DNA from 2 places in the Microbacterium sp. 4NA327F11 genome. Region 1 is predicted to be linked to the other one. Evidence: predicted binding sites of a transcription regulator. Region 1 holds the regulator's gene; the other holds the start of a gene.
The links. The regulator HrcA, encoded in region 1, represses chaperone genes, less so after heat shock. The targets are predictions, from matches to a motif close to TTNGCACTCGNNNNNNNCGAGTGCNAA.

Region 1 (4,099 bases):
ACCGCGTTGTCGTACCGGGCGCTGCGCACCCTCGTGCGCCGTCGTCGTCGTGCGCTGTTCACCCGCTACCTGCGCGCGGTGTCGCCCATGTTCACCACCCCGGCCTGATGCCCTCAGCGCTTCCCCTCGGCGATCCGGCTCCGGCCGACGGCGGCCTGCCCGACCTGCTCCCGGCCGCGCACCCCGACTTCGGCGTGTACGTGCACGTGCCGTTCTGCCGCGTGCGCTGCGGGTACTGCGACTTCAACACCTACACGGCGACGGAGCTGCGCGGCGCCAGCCAGGCGGACTATCCCGACGAGGTCGCGCGGGAGATCGCGCTGGCCGCGCAGGTGATGGATGCCGCGGGCCGGCGGCGGGCGGCGACATCCGTGTTCTTCGGCGGCGGCACGCCGACGCTGCTCCCGGGCGATGCGCTCGCGCGCATGCTGGGTGACGTGCGCGACGCGTTCGGCATCGCCGCCGATGCGGAGGTGACGGTCGAGGCGAACCCCGACACGGTCACACCGGCGCTGACGGCGAGGCTCGCCGAGGCGGGCGTGACGCGTCTGTCGATCGGCATGCAGTCCGCCGTTCCGTCGGTGCTGGCGACCCTCGACCGCACCCACGAGCCGGCCGCGGTCCCGCGGGCGGTCACTGCGGCGCGCGCGGCCGGGCTGCAGGTGAGCGTCGACGTCATCTACGGCACGCCGGGGGAGACGCTCGCGGACTGGGAGCGCACCCTCGACGCCGTCACCGCTCTCGAGACCGACCACGTGTCGGCGTACGCGCTGATCGTGGAGGAGGGCACGGCGCTTGCCCGCCGCATCGCACGCGGGGAGATCGACACGGTCGACGACGACGTGCAGGCCGACATGTACGAGCTCACCGACGCGCGCCTCGCGGCGGCGGGGTACGGCTGGTACGAGGTGTCGAACTGGTCGCGCGATGAGGCGACCCGCTCGCGACACAATCTCGCCTACTGGCGCGGCGCCGACTGGTGGGGGTTCGGGCCGGGCGCCCACTCGCACGTCGGCGGCGTGCGCTGGTGGAACGTGAAGCACCCCGCGGCGTACGCGCAGCGCCTGTCGGTGGGTTCCTCGCCCGCGGCGGGACGGGAGTCGCCGGATACCGCGTCCCGCGCCCTCGAGCGCACGATGCTCGAGGTGCGCATCGCCGACGGGCTGGCCGTGGCGAGCCTGCCGGCCACCGGTCGCGCGGAGGTGGCGGGGCTCATCGCGGACGGCCTGGTCGACGGGGCATCCGCCATCGCCGGGCGCCTCGTCCTGACGCTGCGCGGTCGACTCCTGGCCGACGCGGTCGTGCGACGGCTCACCGCCTGAGCCATGTGCGTCGCGCCGCGAGTGGCACCCCGGTCCGCGCTAATATTGGCACTCACGTGATGTGAGTGCCAGCGAGGGGAGGCGGAATGGTCAGCGAACGCGGCCTCGACGTCCTGCGGGCGATCGTGCAGGACTACGTGGCGACCCGCGAACCGGTCGGCAGCAAGTCGATCGTCGAGCGCCATGCCTTCGGGGTGTCGGCCGCCACCATCCGCAACGACATGGCGCTGCTCGAGGACGAAGAGCTCATCAGCGCGCCGCACACTTCGTCGGGACGCGTGCCGACCGACAAGGGCTACCGCGTCTTCGTCGACCACCTCGCCGAGTTGCGACCGCTCAGCACTGCCCAGCGCAACGCGATCGCCACATTCCTCGAGGCCCCTGCCGACCTCGACGACCTGCTCGCGCGCACTGTGCGCGTGCTCACGCAGGTCACCGGCCAGGTCGCTCTCGTGCAGTACCCGTCGTTCGAGCGCGCGAACGTGACGCACATCGAGCTCGTGCACCTCGGCGGCCCGCGCGTCGTCGTCATCCTCGTCACCGACACCGGTCGTGTGTCCCAGCGGATCGCGAGCCTCGGGACCGACCTCGACGACGCGGATGTCGCGACCCTCCGCGCCCAGGTCTCGGTGCTGGTCACGGGCGGCTCGGTGCAGGAGGGCCTCGGCAAGATCGCCCACACCCTCGCCGAGACGTCCACCCGTTCACCGCGAGAGGATGCTGCCTCGCGCGCGCTGCTCGCTGCCGTCGCCGAAGAGCTCGAAGAGTTCCGTCAGGATCGCCTCGTGATGGCGGGTGCCGCGAACCTGGCCCGACGCGAGTCGGACTTCCAGGGCAGCATCTACCCGCTGCTGGAGGCGATCGAGGAGCAGGTGACCCTGCTCAAGCTCATGACCGAGATGGCGGTCGACGCCGAGGGCCTGGCGGTCTCCATCGGCCGCGAGAACGAGGCGTTCGGGCTGAGCGAGGCATCCGTCGTGACCAGCGGCTATGCCGGCACGATCGGCGAGGCACGCCTGGGTCTGCTCGGGCCCACGCGCATGGACTACGCGACCAATCTCAGCGCCGTGCGCGCCGTGGCTCACTATCTGAGCCGCCTCATGGCCGACGACGAGCGCGCGCGATGACGAATACGACCCTGCCCGCTTCGCGGGCGGAGAGGTGACTGTGGCCGACCACTACGAGGTGCTGGGCGTCGAGCGCGACGCGAGCCCCGAGGACATCAAGAAGGCGTATCGACGGCTAGCCCGCCAGCTGCACCCCGACGTCAACCCGAGCCCCGAGGCGGCGGAGCAGTTCAAGCTCGTCACCCACGCGTACGACGTGCTCAGTGACGCCGATCAGCGACGCGCCTACGACATGGGCGGCGAGACGGGATCGCCGTTCGGCGGCGCCGGGTTCGGCGGCTTCAGCGACATCTTCGACACCTTCTTCGGCGGGGGCGGTGGGAGCCGGGCGCGCGCTCGTTCTCGCCGGGAGCGCGGCCAGGACGCGCTCGTGCGCGTGACGCTCGATCTCGCCGACGTCGTGTTCGGCGCGCATCGCGACCTCGAGGTCGACACCGCTGTGCTCTGCGAAACCTGCCAGGGCTCGTGCTGCCAGCCGGGGACGGCTCCCGTCACCTGCGACATCTGCCACGGCACCGGACACATCCAGCGCACGGTGCGCAGCCTCATCGGCAATGTCGTCACGCAGCAGCCCTGCGCGAGCTGCCAGGGCTACGGCACGACCATCCCGTACCCGTGCGCCACCTGCCAGGGCCAGGGACGCGTGCGCTCGCGTCGCACGGTCTCCGTCGACATCCCGGCCGGCGTCGAGACGGGCCTGCGCCTGCAGCTGCCGGGCTCCGGTGAAGTGGGACCCGCGGGGGGCCCGAACGGCGACCTCTACCTCGAGGTGACGGTCGCCCCGCACGACATCTTCAGCCGTGACGGCGACGACCTGCTCGCGACGCTCGAGATCTCGATGCCCGACGCGGTGCTGGGAACGACAACCCTGATCGACGCCCTCGACGGGCCCGTCGAGCTCGAGCTGCGCGCAGGGGTGCAATCGGGCGACGTGCTCACGATCAAGGGCCGCGGCGTCTCACCGCTGCGCGGCAGCGGCCGCGGCGACCTGCGCATCGGCGTGCATGTGCTCACGCCCTCTCGCCTCGACGCGAAGGAACGCGCCCTCATCGAGGAGTTCGCCCGCAAGTCGAAGGCGCCGGAGCCGCAGCTTGCGCAGTTCCACCAGGGCCTCTTCGCGCGGCTGCGTGACCGGTTCCGGAACGGCTGATCCGTGGCGCTCCACTTCGTGGACGATGGCGCCGCCGCCGCGAGGGCCGGTGACACCGTCTCACTCACCGGGGCCGAGGCACATCACGCCGCCGCGGTGCGGCGTGTGCGCCCGGGGGAGAAGGTCACGGTCGGCGACGGCCGCGGCGTGTGGCTCACCGGCACCTGCGAGTCGGTCTCACCGAAGCTCGTCGTCGTGCGCATCGACGACCGACGGGTGGATGCCCCGCCCGCCACCCGTCTGCGCCTCGTGCAGGGCCTCGCCAAGGGCGATCGCGACGAGCTGGCCGTGCAGGCCGCCACTGAGCTCGGGGTCGACGAGATCGTGCCGTGGCAGGCAGCCCGCAGCGTCTCCCGCTGGGACGCGGGCAAGGCCGTCAAGGGACGGGACCGCTGGGAGGCGATCGCCCGGGAGGCGGGCAAGCAGGCCCATCGTGCGTGGCTCCCCGAGGTGAGCCCGCTCGTGACCACCCGTGAGCTCGCCGGCCGGGGTGCGGCATC
Region 2 (4,099 bases), on a different contig from region 1:
CGGTTCGCCCGTGACGAGGCCCCCGGCCGGTCGGCGCTGTACGAGGAGTGGGCGCGCGGCATCGCGGAGGATCGTCGTGTCGCGGCGCTGATCGCCCGCATCCGTGACACCCGTCGGCAGCCGCCGCTCGTCTTCGCCGTCTCCCGTCTGCTCGGCGCCCCCGAGTCGGGGTTCGCGTCGTGGGCTGAATGGGTGAGGGCGCACATCGAGGACCTCGTCATGGGCTGCGAGAGCCGCAGCATCCAGACCAACGAGCCGTTGCGCTGCGCGGCGCTGCTCCCGGCCCTCAGCGCCGTCGACGGCCCCATCGCGCTTCTCGAAGTGGGGGCGAGCGCCGGGCTCTGCCTCTACCCCGACCGCTACTCCTACCGCTACGAGACGCCCGACGGGGTTGTCGCCGTCGATCCCGCCGGCGGCGAGAGCCCCGTCCTCCTCCGCGCGTCGTGGCGGGGGAACATGCCGCGCCTGCGCCTGCCCGAGGTCGTCTGGCGGGCAGGGATCGACCTGAATCCCCTGGATCCTCGGGATGCCTCCACCCGCCGCTGGCTGACCGCGCTGGTCTGGCCCGGCGAGAGCGGGCGTGCGGAGCGCATCGAGCGGGCGCTCGACATCGCCGCCGCCGATCCGCCCCTGCTGCGCGCCGCCGATGCCGCGGACGGCGCCATCGGCGAGCTGGCGGCGCTCGCGCCGACCGGTGCCACCCTCGTCGTCACGACCCCCGGGGTGCTCGCGCACGTGCCGCGCGCTCGCCGAGGTCTCGTCATCGATGCGGCTCGGGCCGCGGGCACCTGGATCACCCTCGACGACCCCGGGCTGCACGACGGCTGGAACGCGCCGATCGATCCCGCCACGTGGCCCGCTGGCCGGTTCGCGCTGTCCCGAGACGGCGAGGTGCTCGCGGCCGTCGACCCGCTCGGCGGGTTCGTGGAGTGGCGGGCGGATGCCGCGGCATCCGCGCCGTAATCTGACGCCGTGCCCCTCTCCGAACGCGACCGGTCGATCCTCGACTTCGAGGCGCGGTGGCTGCGGCACGGAGCCGGCAAAGAGGAGGCGATCCGAGCGGAGCTCTCGCTCGCCCCGGCGCGCTACTACCAACTCCTCGGGCGCCTGATCGACACCGACGACGCGATCGCCGCGGAGCCCATGCTGGTCGCCCGACTGCGGCGCCTGCGCACAGCCCGGGTCGATGCCCGGGCCCGGCGCACCTCCGGGCTGTCGGCCTGACGTTCGCACGGCGAACGTCGAGCGGAGTGAGGGCACCGTACTTGTACGATGCACTGGTGTCCAGGCAGACCTACCCTCGCGATCGCTTCGACGGCGTCTCCGCCGCGTCCGGCCGCGTCGGCGCTCACCGCGCCGAGAACCCGCGCATGCGCGCCGGCCTCGTGCTCTTCTGGGGCGCGATCGCAACGGTCGTCCTCCTGGTCGCCGGCATCTTCGCGTCGATGGTCTACACGGGCCGCATCGACCTCACGCCGCAGACCGCGCCGAGCTACTCCGACACCCCCGAGGTTCCCGCCGTGCGCGACACGTCGTACTCGATCCTGGTGCTCAACGGCACGGCCAATCCCGCTGCGTCGACGGATGCTGTAGCCCGGCTCGAGGCTGCCGGGTGGACCGCCGACAAGGTGATCGCCGGTGCCGCCTCCACGACGAGCTTCGCCACGACCACCGTCTACTACTCATCCGACGCGGACCTCGGTGCCGCCAAGGGCCTCGCCGATCTCCTCAATGCCGGCTCCATCGTGCAGAGCAACGCCTACACCGGTGCCTCCGGCACGCCGAGTCCCGGTGCGACCTCGGCGAGCACCAAGCAGCTCACGATCGTGCTCGGCGCCGATTATCAGCTCGGCACGGCCACGCCCGCGCCCGCGCCCTGAGGCCGTCGAGCGGCGGTTCCCGGGCCGTGTTTCCGCGGCGTAAACACTTCGATGCGCGCGTGTAAGCAGTTGCGTTCTCCGCGAATCCGCGCCTATCGGCGTGGATACGATGGCCGCGTCACACAGCTTCAGGAGTACGCATCATGGCCCACGGCACTGTCAAATGGTTCAACGCTGAGAAGGGGTACGGCTTCATCACCGTCTCCGACGGCCAGGACGTGTTCGTGCACTACTCCAACATCGAGATGAACGGGTTCCGCGTGCTCGAAGAGGGGCAGGCGGTCGAGTTCACCGTCGGTTCCGGCCAGAAGGGCCCGCAAGCGGAAGCCGTGCGCGTCGTCGCCTGAGCCGCGGCATCCCCGTCACACTTCTCACATCGACGCCGTCCTTCGGGGCGGCGTCGACGCATGTCGGGAGGTGTGACGCCCCGTTCCGACCGGCTTGCACTCCCCGGGGGTGAGTGCCAGAATGATTTAGCACTCGATCAGACTGAGTGCTAAAGACCTAGCCCGTCCGGGAGGGACGACACACAATGGCAAAGATCATTGCTTTCGACGAGGAGGCCCGCCGCGGCCTCGAGCGCGGCCTCAACACCCTGGCCGACGCCGTCAAGGTGACGCTCGGCCCCCGCGGTCGCAACGTCGTGCTCGAGAAGAAGTGGGGCGCTCCCACGATCACGAACGACGGTGTCTCGATCGCCAAGGAGATCGAGCTCGACGACCCGTACGAGAAGATCGGCGCGGAGCTCGTCAAGGAGGTCGCGAAGAAGACCGACGACGTCGCCGGTGACGGTACGACCACCGCGACCGTGCTCGCTCAGGCGCTCGTCAAGGAAGGCCTGCGCAACGTCGCGGCCGGCGCCGACCCCATCAGCCTGAAGAAGGGCATCGAGAAGGCCGTGAAGGCCGTCACCGACGCTCTGCTCGCCTCGGCCAAGGAGGTCGAGTCGAAGGAGGAGATCGCCGCCACCGCGTCGATCTCGGCCGCCGACCCGGCGATCGGCGAGCTCATCGCCGAGGCCATCGACAAGGTGGGCAAGGAGGGCGTGGTCACCGTCGAGGAGTCCAACACCTTCGGCACCGAGCTCGAGCTCACCGAGGGCATGCGCTTCGACAAGGGCTACATCAACCCCTACTTCGTCACGGACCCCGACCGCCAGGAGGCGGTCTTCGAGGACCCGTACATCCTCATCGCGAACCAGAAGATCTCGAACATCAAGGACCTTCTGCCCGTCGTCGACAAGGTGATCCAGGACGGCAAGGAGCTCCTCATCATCGCTGAGGACGTCGAGGGCGAGGCTCTCGCGACGCTCGTGCTGAACAAGATCCGCGGCATCTTCAAGTCGGCCGCCGTCAAGGCCCCCGGCTTCGGCGACCGCCGCAAGGCCCAGCTGCAGGACATCGCCATCCTCACCGGTGGCCAGGTCATCACCGAGGAGGTCGGTCTCAAGCTCGAGAACGCCACCCTCGACCTGCTCGGCCGCGCCCGCAAGGTCATCATCACCAAGGACGAGACCACCATCGTCGAGGGTGCCGGCGACCCCGCGCAGATCGAGGGCCGCGTGACCCAGATCCGTCGCGAGATCGACAACACCGACAGCGACTACGACCGCGAGAAGCTCCAGGAGCGCCTCGCCAAGCTCGCCGGCGGCGTGGCCGTCATCAAGGCGGGTGCGGCGACCGAGGTCGAGCTCAAGGAGCGTAAGCACCGCATCGAGGACGCCGTGCGCAACGCGAAGGCGGCCGGCGAGGAGGGCATCGTCCCCGGCGGCGGCGTCGCGCTCATCCAGGCCGGCAAGATCGCGTTCGCAAGCCTCGAGCTCACGGGCGACGAGGCGACCGGTGCGAACATCGTCAAGGTCGCCATCGAGGCCCCCCTCAAGCAGATCGCGCTCAATGCCGGTCTCGAGCCCGGCGTCGTCGCGAACAAGGTGGCGGAGCTCCCCACCGGTCACGGCCTCAACGCCGCGACCGGCGAGTACGGCGACCTCTTCGCGCAGGGCATCATCGACCCCGCCAAGGTGACCCGCTCGGCTCTGCAGAACGCCGCGTCGATCGCGGGCCTGTTCCTCACGACCGAGGCCGTCGTCGCCGACAAGCCCGAGAAGGTCTCCGCTCCGGCGGGCGACCCGACCGGCGGCATGGACTTCTGAGTCCTGACGCCTGCGAAACGGCGGATGCCCCGGACCTCACGGTCCGGGGCATCCGCCGTTTCGCATC

Region 2: groL (chaperonin GroEL) is a predicted target of HrcA. The motif match lies at 2,354-2,380, and genes of this name have one in related genera.

Annotation. Positions count from the first base shown of each region.
Region 1 is NZ_SCOB01000018.1:26,563-30,661, reverse strand. It holds gene FFS51_RS11550 (DUF1990 domain-containing protein) at 1-108, shown strand, start outside; gene hemW (radical SAM family heme chaperone HemW) at 108-1,322, shown strand; gene hrcA (heat-inducible transcriptional repressor HrcA) at 1,409-2,449, shown strand; gene dnaJ (molecular chaperone DnaJ) at 2,490-3,599, shown strand; gene FFS51_RS11530 (16S rRNA (uracil(1498)-N(3))-methyltransferase) at 3,603-4,099, shown strand, end outside.
Region 2 is NZ_SCOB01000009.1:14,342-18,440, forward strand. It holds gene FFS51_RS07450 (DUF2332 domain-containing protein) at 1-963, shown strand, start outside; gene FFS51_RS07455 (DUF3263 domain-containing protein) at 973-1,224, shown strand; gene FFS51_RS07460 (LytR C-terminal domain-containing protein) at 1,281-1,880, shown strand; gene FFS51_RS07465 (cold-shock protein) at 2,024-2,227, shown strand; gene groL (chaperonin GroEL) at 2,413-4,032, shown strand.